Regions from separate parts of the Citrobacter telavivensis genome, predicted to be linked through region 1. Evidence: predicted binding sites of a transcription regulator. Region 1 holds the regulator's gene; each other region holds the start of a gene.

What was found. Region 1 encodes PurR, which represses purine synthesis genes. Its sites were predicted from a motif close to CANGCAAACGTTTGCNTG; they were not measured.
Region 2: ACERJC_RS00810 (nucleoside-specific channel-forming protein Tsx) is a predicted target of PurR. The motif match lies at 3,339-3,356, and genes of this name have one in related genera.
Region 3: gltS (sodium/glutamate symporter) is a predicted target of PurR. The motif match lies at 1,972-1,989, and genes of this name have one in related genera.

Annotation. Positions count from the first base shown of each region.
Region 1 is NZ_JBGUBF010000001.1:1,242,896-1,247,929, reverse strand. It holds gene ACERJC_RS05995 (MFS transporter) at 1-1,133, opposite strand, end outside; gene cydH (cytochrome bd-I oxidase subunit CydH) at 1,302-1,391, opposite strand; gene purR (HTH-type transcriptional repressor PurR) at 1,686-2,711, shown strand; gene punR (DNA-binding transcriptional activator PunR) at 2,708-3,640, opposite strand; gene punC (purine nucleoside transporter PunC) at 3,752-4,957, shown strand.
Region 2 is NZ_JBGUBF010000001.1:177,763-182,796, reverse strand. It holds gene nusB (transcription antitermination factor NusB) at 1-368, opposite strand, end outside; gene ribH (6,7-dimethyl-8-ribityllumazine synthase) at 388-858, opposite strand; gene ribD (bifunctional diaminohydroxyphosphoribosylaminopyrimidine deaminase/5-amino-6-(5-phosphoribosylamino)uracil reductase RibD) at 947-2,050, opposite strand; gene nrdR (transcriptional regulator NrdR) at 2,054-2,503, opposite strand; gene ACERJC_RS00815 (SadB/YajI family lipoprotein) at 2,656-3,195, shown strand; gene ACERJC_RS00810 (nucleoside-specific channel-forming protein Tsx) at 3,494-4,378, shown strand; gene ACERJC_RS00805 (helix-turn-helix transcriptional regulator) at 4,423-5,034, opposite strand, start outside.
Region 3 is NZ_JBGUBF010000003.1:150,412-155,445, forward strand. It holds gene ACERJC_RS15435 (AsmA family protein) at 1-407, opposite strand, end outside; gene xanP (xanthine/proton symporter XanP) at 529-1,920, opposite strand; gene gltS (sodium/glutamate symporter) at 2,150-3,355, shown strand; gene recG (ATP-dependent DNA helicase RecG) at 3,401-5,034, opposite strand, start outside.

The DNA of each region.
Region 1 (5,034 bases):
CTCGCCGAGACAAACACCAACAACAGCGCCATACCTGCCACAATCGCCCCCATCACAGGAACAAAACTGTAGCCTAACCCGCCTGAAATCACGGCCCCACCGGCGGCGGCACCCAGTGCATTTCCGAGATTAAAAGCGCCAATATTCACGGAAGACGACAGGCCCGGCGCTTCGTGAGCCACACGCATGACGCGCATTTGCAGCGGAGGCACCACCGCAAAGGTTGCCGCCCCCCAGACCACCATACTGACCGCCGCCCCCAGTTCATTTTGAGCCAACAAGGGGATAGCCAGCATAATCACCATCAGCAGCAGCAAAAAGCCCTTCAGCGTACCGTTAACCGAGCGATCGGCCAGTTTACCGCCGAGGTAGTTACCAATGGAGAAGCCCACGCCAATCAGAACCAGCATCCCGGTCACGAAGGTCGGGGTCGCATGGGTGATGCTTTGCAGGACAGGCGAAATATAGGTATACAGCGTAAACATAGCGCCCGCCCCCAACACGGTAGTCAGCAGCGCGGAGAGCACCTGAGGACGCATTAACACCGCCAGCTCTTTTTTCACTTCCGGACGCGCCCCGGCACCGCCTTTCGGCAACGAGAAAAAGAGACTCAGCATCGAGATAACGCCCAGACCGGCTGTCGCCATAAACGACATTCGCCAGCCGATGGTTTCCCCCAGCCAGGTCGCCGCCGGAACGCCGCCGATATTGGCGATAGTCAGCCCCATAAACATCGTGGCAACGGCGCTGGCCTGTTTGTGCTTCGGCACCACGCTGGCTGCTACAACGGAACCCAGGCCGAAGAACGCGCCATGGTTGAGGCTGGTTAAAATGCGTGACAGCATCAGCGTGGTGTAATCCGGCGAAATCGCCGAGAGCACGTTACCAAGCGTAAAGATAGCCATCAGAAAAATCAGCGCATTACGGCGTCCACGATGTGACAGAAGCAGCGTCATCAGCGGGGCCCCAACCATCACGCCGACGGCATAGGCGCTAATCAACATGCCTGCGGCGGGGATGGACACATCAACGCCACGCGCAATGACGGGCAGCAGCCCCATTGGCGAGAATTCGGTCGTACCGATGCCGAATGCGCCGATGGCCAGCGCCAGTAACGGATAATTAATTTTCATGCAGTGATGACTCCGGCTCTTCGCGATGAGGCGCGAGGCTTAACTAAGAGTCAAAAGCATGACATCAATCACAAAAAAAGAGAAGTTAACAAAAATACAAAAGACTTTTGCAGATTCGATAACAATATGGCGGGAGGTTCGAGGGAGCAGGCACTCCCCCGAGGGAAATCAATGCAGTGCCGCTGTCAGACCGCCAGCAACGATTAAAGCCAGAACAATAAACGTGGTCACTAATGAAAATTTCAGATCGGTGCTCATCAACTTTTCTCCTTTTTATTCCCACACAAAAAGTGATATAGCGCATTTTTGCACACTTGAGTGCAAAAATCTCCCACGATTTAGAGTGATATGTGCTTTTAATACTTCCCCTTTTCGTTAAGATCAGCCAAAATTCGACGCTTACTTGATTAGCGTACCGGCCATTGACCCCTTCCTGACGCTCTGTGGCGTTTTCCCGGCATGCCGCAACCCTGACGTTGCGCACAGGATGATTAAAGGCAAACGTTTACTTAGCATATTTTAATGTTCAGGTTGGGTCTGGAGTGAGATTTAATGGCAACAATTAAAGATGTAGCGAAACGCGCAAACGTTTCCACTACAACCGTATCACACGTAATTAACAAAACGCGTTTCGTCGCTGAAGAAACACGCAATGCAGTGTGGGCGGCAATCAAAGAATTGCACTATTCCCCCAGCGCTGTTGCCCGTAGTCTGAAGGTCAACCATACCAAGTCTATCGGCTTGCTGGCGACCAGCAGCGAAGCCCCCTACTTTGCCGAAATTATCGAAGCCGTTGAAAAGAACTGCTTCCAGAAAGGCTATACCCTGATCCTCGGTAACGTCTGGAACAATCTGGAAAAACAGCGTGCCTATTTGTCCATGATGGCGCAAAAACGCGTTGATGGCCTGCTGGTGATGTGTTCCGAATATCCCGAACCCCTGCTCTCGATGCTGGAAGAGTACCGTCATATCCCGATGGTGGTCATGGACTGGGGCGAAGCCAAAGCCGACTTCACCGATACGGTGATTGATAACGCCTTTGAGGGCGGTTATATGGCTGGCCGTTACCTTGTCGAACGCGGACATCGCGAAATTGGCGTGATCCCGGGACTGATGGAGCGCAACACCGGCGCGGGCCGTCTGGCCGGTTTTATGAAGGCGATGGATGAAGCGCTGATTAAAGTGCCGGAAAACTGGATTGTGCAGGGCGACTTCGAACCGGAATCCGGCTACCGTGCAATGCAGCAAATTCTGTCGCAGGCGCATCGCCCGACGGCGGTCTTCTGTGGCGGCGATATCATGGCAATGGGTGCCCTTTGCGCTGCGGATGAGATGGGCCTGCGCGTACCGCAGGACGTGTCGCTGATAGGCTATGACAATGTGCGCAACGCCCGCTTCTTTACGCCCGCATTGACCACCATCCACCAGCCAAAAGATTCGCTGGGTGAAACGGCCTTTAACATGCTGCTGGACCGTATCGTCAATAAGCGCGAAGAGTCACAGTCCATTGAAGTCCACCCACGCCTGGTGGAGCGCCGCTCCGTTGCGGATGGCCCTTTCCGCGACTACCGCCGTTAAACCTCTTTTGCGGGAGTCTCGTCAGGCTCCCGCAGCCACTCTTTGTTCAGCGTTTCGCTGTCTCCCAGATAGTCCAGCAGCCAGATCAGCGCAGGTGACATATCGTTCTGCTGCCAGGTCAGGCAACAGGCTGCGTCCGGGAAAGGGTTCTCCAGATCCAACGCCACCCACTGCCCCTTATTGAGATACGGCTTGGCAAAATGTGTCGGCACCATGCCGACACAAAGTCCGGCGCTGATACAGGTCGCGGAAGAGTCCCAGTCCGGAACCACCACCCGCTTCTGGTTGTCCAGCAGCCAGGTCACGCGTTTCGGCAGCGTGCGGGAGGTATCTTCCAGTACCAGTGACGGCCAGTTGCGCAACGTGTCATCGCTTAAAGGCCCGCTCATGGCGGCCAGCGGATGTGTGCTGGCAACGACACAACACCAGCTCAGTTTGCCCATATCGCGGAAGGTGTATCGACCTCCTACCGGGATCGCCTGGGTTGCGCCGATAGCGAGTTCAACCCTGCCATCTGACAGCGCGTCCCAGACGCCATTGAACACCTCCTGAAAGACCAGCAGTTCCACGTCATCAAAGTGGCGATAGAAATCGACTATCAGCTGTCTTGTGCGTTCAGGGCGCACGATATTGTCCACCGCGATGGGAAGTTGCCCACGCCAGCCGTTGGCTATCTGCTGACACTGCTGGCGCGTGATCTGCATTTTTTTGATGACAGAGCGGCCCTCTTTCAAAAACCAGGCTCCCGCCGGGGTCAGTACTACATCGCGATGACGACGTTCAAAGAGCGGGACCGCCAGCCACTCTTCCAGTTGCCGGACCGTATAGCTGACCGCTGAGGGCACCCGGTGCAACTCCTGAGCGGCGGAGCTGAAACTCCCGTTGCGCGCCACGGCATCAACGACTTCCAGTGCATATTCTGACCACATAATCTGCCTACAAAATTTTTGAATGCAATAAACAAATATTACCGTTTCACAAGCCGAAATTCACTCCCTACACTCTGCGCCAGTGTTATTCATTAAAATTAGAGAACAACTATGCAACCAGGAAAAGGGTTTTTAGTCTGGCTGGCAGGGCTCAGCGTGTTGGGTTTTCTGGCAACCGACATGTATTTGCCCGCTTTTGCCGCCATTCAATCTGACCTGCAAACACCGGCATCTGCCGTCAGCGCCAGCCTGAGTCTGTTTTTAGCCGGCTTTGCCGTCGCGCAACTGCTTTGGGGCCCGCTCTCGGACCGCTACGGCCGTAAACCGATCCTGCTGCTGGGTCTGTCCATCTTCGCCCTCGGTAGCCTGGGTATGCTGTGGGTCGAAAGCGCGACAGGGCTGTTGGTTCTGCGCTTTATTCAGGCGGTGGGCGTCTGTGCGGCGACCGTCATCTGGCAGGCGCTGGTCACCGATTACTATCCCTCGCATAAAATTAACCGTATTTTCGCGACGATCATGCCGCTGGTCGGACTGTCTCCTGCCCTGGCGCCGTTATTAGGAAGTTGGATCCTGACCCATCTTTCCTGGCAGGCGATCTTTGCCACGTTGTTTTTCATCACGCTGCTGCTGATGCTGCCTGCGCTGTTCTTAAAACCCTCAACCCGGGCGCGAAACGACAGCAAGGATAAATTGACCTTCACCACGCTGCTGCGCGCGAAAGCGTACCGCGGTAACGTCCTGATTTACGCTGCCTGTTCCGCCAGCTTTTTTGCATGGCTGACCGGCTCGCCGTTTATTCTGAGTGAAATGGGCTACAGCCCGGCGGTGATTGGACTGAGCTATGTACCACAAACCATCGCGTTTCTGATTGGGGGCTACGGTTGTCGCGCCGCGCTGCAAAAGTGGCAGGGACAGCAGCTTCTGCCCTGGCTACTGGTCATCTACGCGCTGAGCGTGGTGGCGACGTGGGCGGCAAGCTTTATCCATCACATTTCGCTTGCGGAGATCCTGATCCCGTTCTGTGTAATGGCGATTGCCAACGGGGCTATCTACCCGATTGTGGTTGCGCAGGCGCTGCGTCCTTTCCCGCAGGCAACGGGTCGTGCCGCTGCCCTGCAAAATACCCTGCAGTTGGGTCTGTGCTTCCTGGCAAGTCTGGTGGTCTCCTGGCTTATCAGCACCCCGCTGCTGACCACGACCAGCGTGATGCTGTCGACGGTCATACTGGCTGGACTGGGTTATAAGATGCAGCTGCAAACCTCAAGCGCCAGTGAACAGCCTGATAATCACGGGATTGCCCACAGCGAATCCCATTGATATTATTGATAATCACCCTTAATTAGTCGGCTAACAATTTTTGGTTGAATCATCGATTTTTGAGGCCTATACTAAAT
Region 2 (5,034 bases), 1.1 Mb from region 1:
ACGAACTTGTGGCTGTCTTCCGCGCCGAACGTTTTCGCCAGTTCGATCGCTTCGTTAATGGCCACTTTGTATGGCACATCACTGCGTTTAGACAGCTCGAACAGCGCAATACGCAGTACGGCTTTTTCCACCTGACCCAACTCTTCCAGCAGACGAGACAGATAGGGTTTCATTAAACCATCCAGGTACGCGCTGTTAGTCGCCACCCCGGACAGCAGTTCACGGAAGTACATGACGTCAACATCTTTCACGTCCTGTTCTGCCAGGAACTGGTATTCAACATCAGCGATGTCGTTCTGGGACAACTGCCAGGAGTAGAGCGCCTGAACGGCACACTCACGGGCGCGGCGACGAGCAGCAGGTTTCACGGATTTCCCCTTACAAAAATCAGGCCTTAATGGCTTTCAATACATTAATCATTTCAAGTGCGGTCAGTGCAGCTTCCGCGCCTTTGTTGCCAGCTTTGGTACCAGCACGTTCGATAGCTTGTTCAATGCTTTCGGTGGTCAGGACGCCAAAGGCGACCGGAATTTCGCTGTCCTGAGCGACATGCGCCAGGCCATAGCTTGCACCGCCAGCGACATATTCGAAGTGAGCTGTGCCGCCACGGATTACCGTGCCCAGCGCAATCACCGCGTCATATTTACCGGTTTTCGCCAATGCGCCCGCTGCCAGCGGCAGTTCATAGGCACCAGGAACCCAAACGACGGTAATGTTTTCATCTTTGACCTGACCAATGCGTTTCAGGGCGTCAATCGCACCTTCCAGCAGGCTGTCATTGATAAAGTTGTTGAAACGCGCAATGGTGATGGCGACGCGAGCGTCCGGAGTAGCAACGTTAGCTTCAATAATGTTCATATTCTTCCTTCGGGTTCGATATGGCCCCGTAAGGGGGGCGGATTTTATCATAATATTCTGTGCGCTGCTTCCTCTAATTAGGAAAGCCTCACGCAGGGGTTAAATGCAGGCAAACGTCCGGGCCCACCTGGCGTATCTCATTGAATTTGAAATGGGGGGCGTCAGCCAGTTTCTCAAGCCCTGGCAACACACATAATCCCCTGGCATCACTGCCTAACAGTGTAGGCGCAAGATAAACGATAAGCTCGTCAACCACGCCGGCCTGCAAGAGCGCGCCGGCAAGCGTAGGCCCGGCCTCCACCCACAGACTGTTAATCTGCTGTTTGCCCAGCAGCATCATCAGCACCACCAGATCCAGATGACCGTTATGCTCCGGCACCATAATCGTGCGGACCGACTCGGGCCAGGCGCGCCCGTCTTCTTTCGTGCGCGCAATCCAGGTTTCTCCTGGCTGCTGAACCAAACGGTGTTCCGGCGTCACGCGGTTCTGACTGTCGATAACCATTCGCACCGGCTGGCGCAGGGCATCCTGTGGGTAAACCGACTGCGTCGCCTCGCCCAGTTCCGACCAGCGCACGGTGAGCTGCGGGTCGTCTGCCAGCACCGTCGCGCTGCTGGTCAAAATAGCGTGGCTTTGCGCACGCAGACGCTGAACATCGCGTCGCGCCTGCGGCGACGTTATCCACTGGCTTTCGCCGCTGGCCATCGCCGTGCGACCGTCCAGCGAAGCGCCGAGCTTCAGTTGCACATACGGAAACCCGGTGCGCATCCGTTTAAGAAAACCTTTATTTAACGCTTCGACTTCGCTCATCATCAGCCCGTGGCTGACCTCGATCCCCGCCTGTTGCAGGCGATACAACCCGCGTCCCGCTACTTGCGGATTGGGGTCCTGCATCGCCGCAACCACACGGGAGACACCAGCGGCGATCAGCGCGTCGCAACACGGCGGCGTGCGGCCATGATGGCTGCACGGTTCAAGCGTGACGTACGCGGTGGCCCCTTTGGCCTTTTCGCCAGCCATACGCAGGGCATGTACTTCCGCATGCGGTTCACCGGCACGGTGATGATAGCCTTCGCCGACAACTTCGCCTTGATTGACGATCACACAGCCGACGTTAGGGTTGGGATGGGTGGTAAACCGCCCGCGCTGCGCCAGCTTCAGCGCTCGCGCCATGTATAACTCATCCTGCATGGCTTAATCCTGTAGGCGAGCGATCTCTTCGCCAAATTCTTTGATATCTTCGAAGCTGCGGTAAACTGAGGCAAAGCGGATGTAGGCGACCTTATCGAGTTTTTTCAATTGTTCCATCACCAGATTGCCAATCATTTTACTGGGGACTTCACGCTCGCCGGTGGCGCGCAGCTGCGACTTAATGTGATTCAACGCCATTTCGACGTCGTCGGAACTCACGGGACGCTTTTCCAGCGCGCGTTGCATTCCGCTGCGCAGCTTTTCTTCATTAAACGGTTCGCGCACGTCGTTGCTTTTTACAACGCGTGGCATCACCAGTTCCGCCACTTCAAACGTGGTGAAACGTTCATTACAAACCAGACACTGCCGACGGCGGCGTACTGAAGAGCCCTCGCCCACAAGACGAGAGTCAATTACCTTAGTGTCTACGGCGAAACAGAATGGGCAATGCATACGGCGTCCTGACCAGGTGGTTAACAGAAATCTATTTTAACCTGAACTGACGTGACAACAAAGGCGCAACGCTTTTGAGACAATGGATCGATGTCTTTGTCCCTTTTACGATCTACCATTAGGTCATCGCCACAATTCAGGAAATAAGAGAGATGACAAGACGTTACCTAAGAATTCTCCTGGTGGGAAGCCTCTTTAGTTTGAGCGCCTGCGCGCAACAAAGCGAAGTGCGCCAGATGCATCAAAGCGTTTCGACGCTCAATAAAGAGATGAACCAGCTTAATCAGGAAACCGTGAAGATTACCCAGCAAAACAGTCTGAACGTCAAATCAAGCAGCGGCGTTTATCTGCTACCGGGTTCCAATACGCCAGCGCGTCTGAACAGCCAGATCGGTACCCTGCGCATGTCACTTATCAACATTGCGCCAAACGCGGCTGGCACCCGAGTGACGCTGCGTATTCAGGGTGAGTCAAACGATCCGCTGCCAGCGTTTAGCGGCACCGTTGAGTATGGGCAAATTCAGGGAACAACTGACAATTATCAGGAAGTGAATGTCCAGAATCAGTTGATCAATGCCCCGGCCAGCGTGCTGGCGCCTAGCGATGTAGACATCCCGCTACAGTTGAATGGCATAACCCCCGATCGGTTAGGATTCGTTCGTATTCACGACATCCAGCCTGTTACGCAATAAACCTTCCTGCGGAACGTTTTGTGCGTTCCGCAACATCCATCCCCTACCTTTTGTTACTCCTCTGACATCCACGTCGTTTTTTGTCAACGTTGGCAATCGGCATGAAAGTCAGTACAATCGCCGCGCTAAAGTACGCAAACGTGAACGCAATCGATTACGTAAATGATAGAACTGTGAAACAAGACATATTTTTGTGAGCAATGATTTCTATAATAGGCTCGCAGAAACACGAAATATTCAGAAACGCTATTTGCGCCTTTTTCACTCCCGTCAGGGATTTCAAACAGTGGCATACAATATGAAAAAAACATTACTTGCAGCCGGTGCCGTGCTCGCGCTCTCCTCGTCATTCGCCGTCAACGCTGCGGAAAATGATAAACCGCAGTATCTTTCCGACTGGTGGCACCAGAGCGTCAACGTCGTCGGGAGCTACCACACCCGTTTCGGACCGCAGATCCGTAACGATACCTATCTGGAATATGAAGCTTTCGCGAAAAAAGACTGGTTCGACTTCTATGGCTACATGGATGCGCCGGTATTCTTCGGCGGTAACACCGACGCGAAAGGGATCTGGAACCACGGTTCTCCGCTGTTTATGGAAATCGAACCGCGTTTCTCCATCGACAAACTGACCGGTGCTGACCTGAGCTTTGGTCCGTTTAAAGAGTGGTACTTCGCCAACAACTACATCTACGACATGGGTCGTAACAAAGATGGCCGTCAGAGCACCTGGTACATGGGTCTGGGTACGGATATCGATACCGGCCTGCCGATGAGCCTGTCTCTGAACGTGTACGCCAAGTACCAGTGGCAGAACTACGGCGCAGCAAACGAAAACGAATGGGACGGCTACCGTTTCAAAGTGAAATACTTCGTGCCGATTACCGAACTGTGGGGCGGTAACCTGAGCTACATCGGCTTCACCAACTTTGACTGGGGTTCCGATCTGGGCGACAACGACTTCTCCGATCTGAACGGCAATAAAGCGCGTACCAACGACTCCATCGCCTCCAGCCATATTCTGGCGCTGAACTACGACCACTGGCACTACTCGGTTGTGGCGCGTTACTGGCATAACGGTGGTCAATGGAACGACGACGCTGAGCTGAACTTCGGTAAAGGCAACTTCAACGTTCGCTCTACCGGTTGGGGTGGTTACCTGGTTGTCGGTTACAACTTCTGATAACGTCCCTTCCCCTGCAAAAGCCAGCCTGACCGCTGGCTTTTTTATGCGTGCGTTTCGTCGCGGATTTTACGTAAAAAATCACTGAGCGAACGGTCGGCGCGCTCGCAAAATCGCCTGTCGAGCGGCGTGATGCTTAAACAACGATCGACACGAAAACAGCGATAGTCTTCGCGCCGCTCGCACCAGGCCACCAACAGCCAGAACTTCCCTTCGAAGAAGATCCCTAACGGTTGCACATCCCGCCAGGAAAGTTGCCCCGCTTCGTCGCGGTAATGCAGTGCCAGCACCTGCTGAGCGCTCACCGCCCGGTGGATCACATCGAACGCGCTGCGTGAATGCAGTTGTCTGCCAAAGTCCGGCGCGAAGATGCGCGCCTGCTCGGCTTTGCGCCGGCTTTCTTCCGGCAATATCGCCAGCACCTTTTCCTGCGCTGACTCCAGTTCTCTGGAGAGCAAATCGCCGCCCCAGGTGTGCAGCAGACGAATGGCGGCAATCAGCGCTTCAGACTCCCGGTGCGTCAACATCAGCGGCGGGAGATCAAACCCCGCCATCAGACGATAACCGCTCCCCGCCTCCCCTTCGACCGGCACGCCAGAGAGCGAGAGGTCACGGATATCACGATAGATAGTCCGCTCCGAAACCTCCAGCCGCTC
Region 3 (5,034 bases), on a different contig from region 1:
CTGCCAGGGCTGTTAAACGCCATATCCAGCAACTGCAGGCGATCGGCCTGGAGGGGGAGCGGTGCCGTCTGAGGAGAAATATTCAGGGTGCCATTTTGTAGTAGGATCGTATCGACATGTCGTGGATGCGTCAGTTGGCGAGTGCTCAGGCCAATATCGACCGTTTTTGCCACAAGCGTGGCGGGTTGCCCGTCGCGGCCAAAGGTGACGTTTTTCAGCAGGATATGCGAAGGAGAAGAAAAACGATGGTCCATCGCCTCAAAGGACAGTCGATAGTCGCTGTGCTCAGATATCCAGGAACTGATGTGTTCTGCGCCCCAGCGTGTTTGCAGCAGGAAATAGAGGCCGAGAATCACCACCAGAAGGGCGATCAGCACGTAGAGAATCAGCTTTCCAATAAATTTCATGGTCTTCCATCCTGCGAAGTGCACATAGTTGAGTTATGCACGATTTACGCGCAATCCTCAAGGCAGGAATCGTGAAAGAGTATGATAGCGACGGTGAAGTTGAATCACCGTCGCAAAGCGTTTACTGCTTTTCAGGTGGGAAAATCAGGTTCAGTACAATAGCGGTGATTCCGCCCGCAGCGATTCCGGAAGAGAGCAGATTTTTCACCCAGTCAGGTGCGAACTGCAGGATCAGCGGCTGCTGAGAGACACCAAGACCGACTGCCAGCGACAGCGCAATAATCAGGATCGCGCGGCGGTTCAGCGGTTCACGGGAAACAATACGTACGCCAGATGCCGCGATAGTACCGAACATGACAAGCGTAGCCCCGCCGAGTACCGGCTCAGGAATATGCTGCACAAAGCCGCTCACCGCCGGGAACAGGCCGAGTACGATCAGCATCAGCGCAACCACGAAGCCAACGTAGCGACTGGCCACGCCGGTCAACTGAATGACCCCGTTATTCTGTCCGAAACAGGAGTTCGGGAAGGTGTTAAAGACCGCAGAGACGAATGAGTTCAGGCCGTTCGCCAAAACACCCCCCTTCAGACGTTTCATGTACAGCGGGCCAGAAACGGGCTGCTCGGAAACGTCTGACGTTGCGGTGATATCGCCGATGGTCTCCAGAGAAGTGATCATAAACACCAGCATCAGCGGCAGCAGCAGATTCCAGTCAATGCCCAGACCGTAGTACAACGGTGTCGGCACCATGATCAGTTCCTGGGAGGCTGGCGCGCTGTTTTCTGGCAGCATGCCCATAAACCACGCCAGTGCATAACCTGCGGCCATGGCGATAACCAGTGAAGCCACGCGCAGGTACGGATTACGCTGACGGTTGAGCAGAATAATCAGCAGTAGCACAACGCCTGCCAGCATCAGATTTTTGGGTGCCCCGAAGGTGTTGTCGCTCATCGCGGCATAGCCGCCGCCGATGGACGTCAGACCAACCTGAATCAGCGACAGGCCGATGATCATCACCACCACGCCCGAGACCAGCGGAGTGATAATACGACGCGCAAGATGCAGGATGCGGGAGAGCACCATTTCTGTGCAACTGGCCAGCATCAGGGTACCAAACAGCGCCGCCATCATGGTGGGGACATCTGCGCCACCGGTTTTCAGTGCCGTACCGCCCATAATCAGCGGTGCCACGAAGTTAAAACTGGTGCCCTGAATCGATAACAACCCTGAACCTACCGGACCCCACGCTTTAATCTGAATAATGGAGGCCACGCCGGAGGCGAACAGCGACATACTGATAATGTGTTGCGTATCCTGAGCCGGTAACCCCAGCGCCTGACAGATGAGCAGCGCCGGCGTAATCACCGCAACGAACATCGCCAGCAGATGCTGACAGGCGGCAAACAGGGTTTGTGGAAGCGGCGGGCGATCCTCAAGACGATAAATCAGTTCGCTGTTTTGAGTCTGCGCAACCGGTTGCGCATTTTCGGACTCGAGGGTGTTAACAGACATCAGTGATAATCCCGTGGTGGCAAAGCGGGCATTTTATCTGAGCAGAGGGTAAAAGCAAACGTTTGCGAGTGGGTATTCTTAATATTTAAAATAGATAAAATAACATTTTTATATAACTTACCGCGCTTTTCTGCTTAAAATCCATGCCGAATTGCCATTAAAAGCTAAAAATAGTCTCAGGAATAAGACATCGTGCGTAACTGATTCAGACGTACTCAAGGAGCTTTGTATGTTTCAACTCGATACCTTATCAACCCTCGTTGCCGCAACGCTGACGTTGCTGCTGGGGCGTAAACTGGTTCAGTCCGTCTCCTTTCTCAAGAAATACACGATTCCAGAACCCGTTGCCGGCGGGTTGCTGGTGGCGCTGGCCCTGTTGGTGCTGAAAAAGAGCATGGGTTGGGAAGTGAACTTCGATATGACCTTGCGCGATCCGCTGATGCTGGCATTTTTCGCAACCATCGGTTTAAACGCCAACATCGCCAGCCTGCGGGCAGGTGGTCGCGTAGTGGGGATTTTCCTGATCGTGGTGGTGGGGTTGCTGCTGATGCAAAACGCCATCGGCATCGGGATGGCCAGCCTGCTGGGACTTGATCCATTGATGGGGCTGATTGCCGGCTCGATCACGCTGTCTGGTGGACACGGTACCGGCGCGGCCTGGAGTAAGTTGTTTATCGAACGCTACGACTTTGCTAACGCGACCGAAGTGGCGATGGCGTGCGCGACCTTTGGTTTGATCCTCGGGGGGCTGATTGGCGGGCCTGTTGCGCGTTACCTGGTCAAACACTCGACGACACCGGACGGTATGCCTGACGATCAGGCGGTGCCTACCGCGTTTGAAAAACCGGACGTCGGGCGCATGATCACCTCTCTGGTACTGATCGAAACCATTGCGCTTATCGCTATCTGTCTGACCGTAGGCCGGATTGTTGCGCAACTATTGGCGGGAACGGTGTTTGAGCTGCCGACGTTTGTTTGCGTGCTGTTTGTCGGCGTGATTGTCAGCAACGGTTTGGCCGCGGTGGGATTTTATCGTGTCTTTGAGCGTGCGGTGTCGGTCCTCGGGAACGTCAGTCTGTCGCTGTTTCTGGCCATGGCGCTGATGAGTCTGAAGCTGTGGGAACTGGCATCACTGGCCCTGCCGATGCTGGCGATCCTGGTCGTGCAGTCCATCTTTATGGCGCTGTATGCGATAGTGGTGACCTGGCGGATGATGGGCAAAAACTACGATGCAGCCGTGCTGGCAGCGGGACATTGCGGGTTTGGTCTGGGGGCGACACCAACGGCAATTGCCAACATGCAGGCGATTACCGAGCGATTTGGGCCTTCACATATGGCCTTTCTGGTGGTGCCAATGGTCGGTGCGTTTTTCATCGACATCGTCAATGCGCTGGTGATCAAACTGTATCTGCTACTGCCTATTTTTGCGCAATAGAGAGAGGGCGCGGTGGGGATAAACTGCCGCGCTTGTGCATTGCCGTCAGGCGTTAGAGTAGCGCTCTGTTTCTGGCATCCAGCGTTCGATCAGCGCCTTTGCCTCTTGCGGGTAACGTTCATGAATGTGGCGCGCAATGCGCTGAACTTCCGGAATAATGGCCTGATCGCGCAGTAAATCCGCCACCTTAAATTCTGCATTCCCCGTCTGCCGCGTACCCAACAATTCACCCGGTCCGCGAATCTCGAGATCTTTTTGCGCAATCACAAAGCCATCGCTACTGTCGCGCAGCACCTGCAGGCGTTTCTGCGCCGTTTTCGATAGCGGCGACTTGTAGAGCAGCACGCAGTGTGAAGCCACCGCACCACGGCCGACGCGCCCACGCAGTTGGTGTAACTGTGCCAAACCGAGACGTTCCGGATTTTCGATAATCATCAGACTGGCGTTAGGGACATCCACACCCACTTCGATAACCGTCGTGGCGACCAGCAGATGCAGCTCGCCCTGCTTAAACGCCGCCATTACCGCCTGTTTCTCGGCAGGTTTCATGCGTCCGTGGACCAGGCCGACGTTCAGTTCTGGCAGTGCGAGTTTCAACTCTTCCCACGTGGCTTCTGCGGCCTGGGCTTCTAACAGATCGGATTCTTCAATCAGCGTGCAGACCCAGTAGGCCTGGCGACCTTCCTGCGTACAGGCGTTGCGCACCCGGTCAATAATATCGCTGCGGCGGGTATCCGGAATGGCCACCGTTGTGACGGGGGTACGTCCGGGCGGCAGTTCGTCAATGACGGAGGTATCGAGATCCGCGTAGGCGGTCATCGCCAGCGTCCGTGGAATAGGCGTCGCGGTCATGATCAACTGGTGCGGATGGAAACCCTGCTGCTGGCCTTTCTCCCACAGCGCGAGACGCTGATGCACGCCAAAACGGTGCTGTTCATCGATGATGACCAGCGCAAGGCCGTTGAATTGCACCTGTTCCTGGAAGATCGCGTGCGTCCCCACCACCATTTGTACCTGTCCGCTGGCGATAGCGTCTTGTTGCGCCAGACGAGCTTTCCCTTTTTGTTTGCCCGCCAGCCAGCCGACTTCAACGCCAAGCGGGGCAAACCAGTTGCGGAAGTTGTGGGCATGCTGTTCCGCCAGTAGCTCGGTCGGAGCCATCAGCGCGACCTGTTTACCATGCGCAATCGCCCGCAGGGCTGCAAGCGCGGCAACCAGCGTTTTACCGGAGCCGACATCGCCCTGCACCAGACGCATCATCGGGATATCGAGCGCCATATCGTGCTCGATTTCCGCCACCACGCGGGCCTGCGCACCGGTTGGCTTAAAAGGCAGCGAGGCTAACAGTTGGTTTTTCAGCTTATCGTTGGCGCTTAGCGGTTGGGCATGGAAGCGCTGCGCGCCCGCACGAAGCGCCAGCATGCTCAGGTTATGCGCCAGTAACTCTTCCAGGATCAGACGACGCTGTGCTGGATGTTGGCCGGTCTCGAGATCGCTTAACTGTAGCGTCGGCGGTGGGCGATGCAGCGTGCGAAGCGCTTCGGGCAGGCTGAGCATGCCCTGTAATAATTCCGGCGGCAGGAGTTCAGCGATGGCACAGGTGTCCAGCAGATCCAACGCCTGATCGGTGAGCTTACGCAGTGTCGCCTGCTTGATACCTTCGGTGGTGGGATAAACCG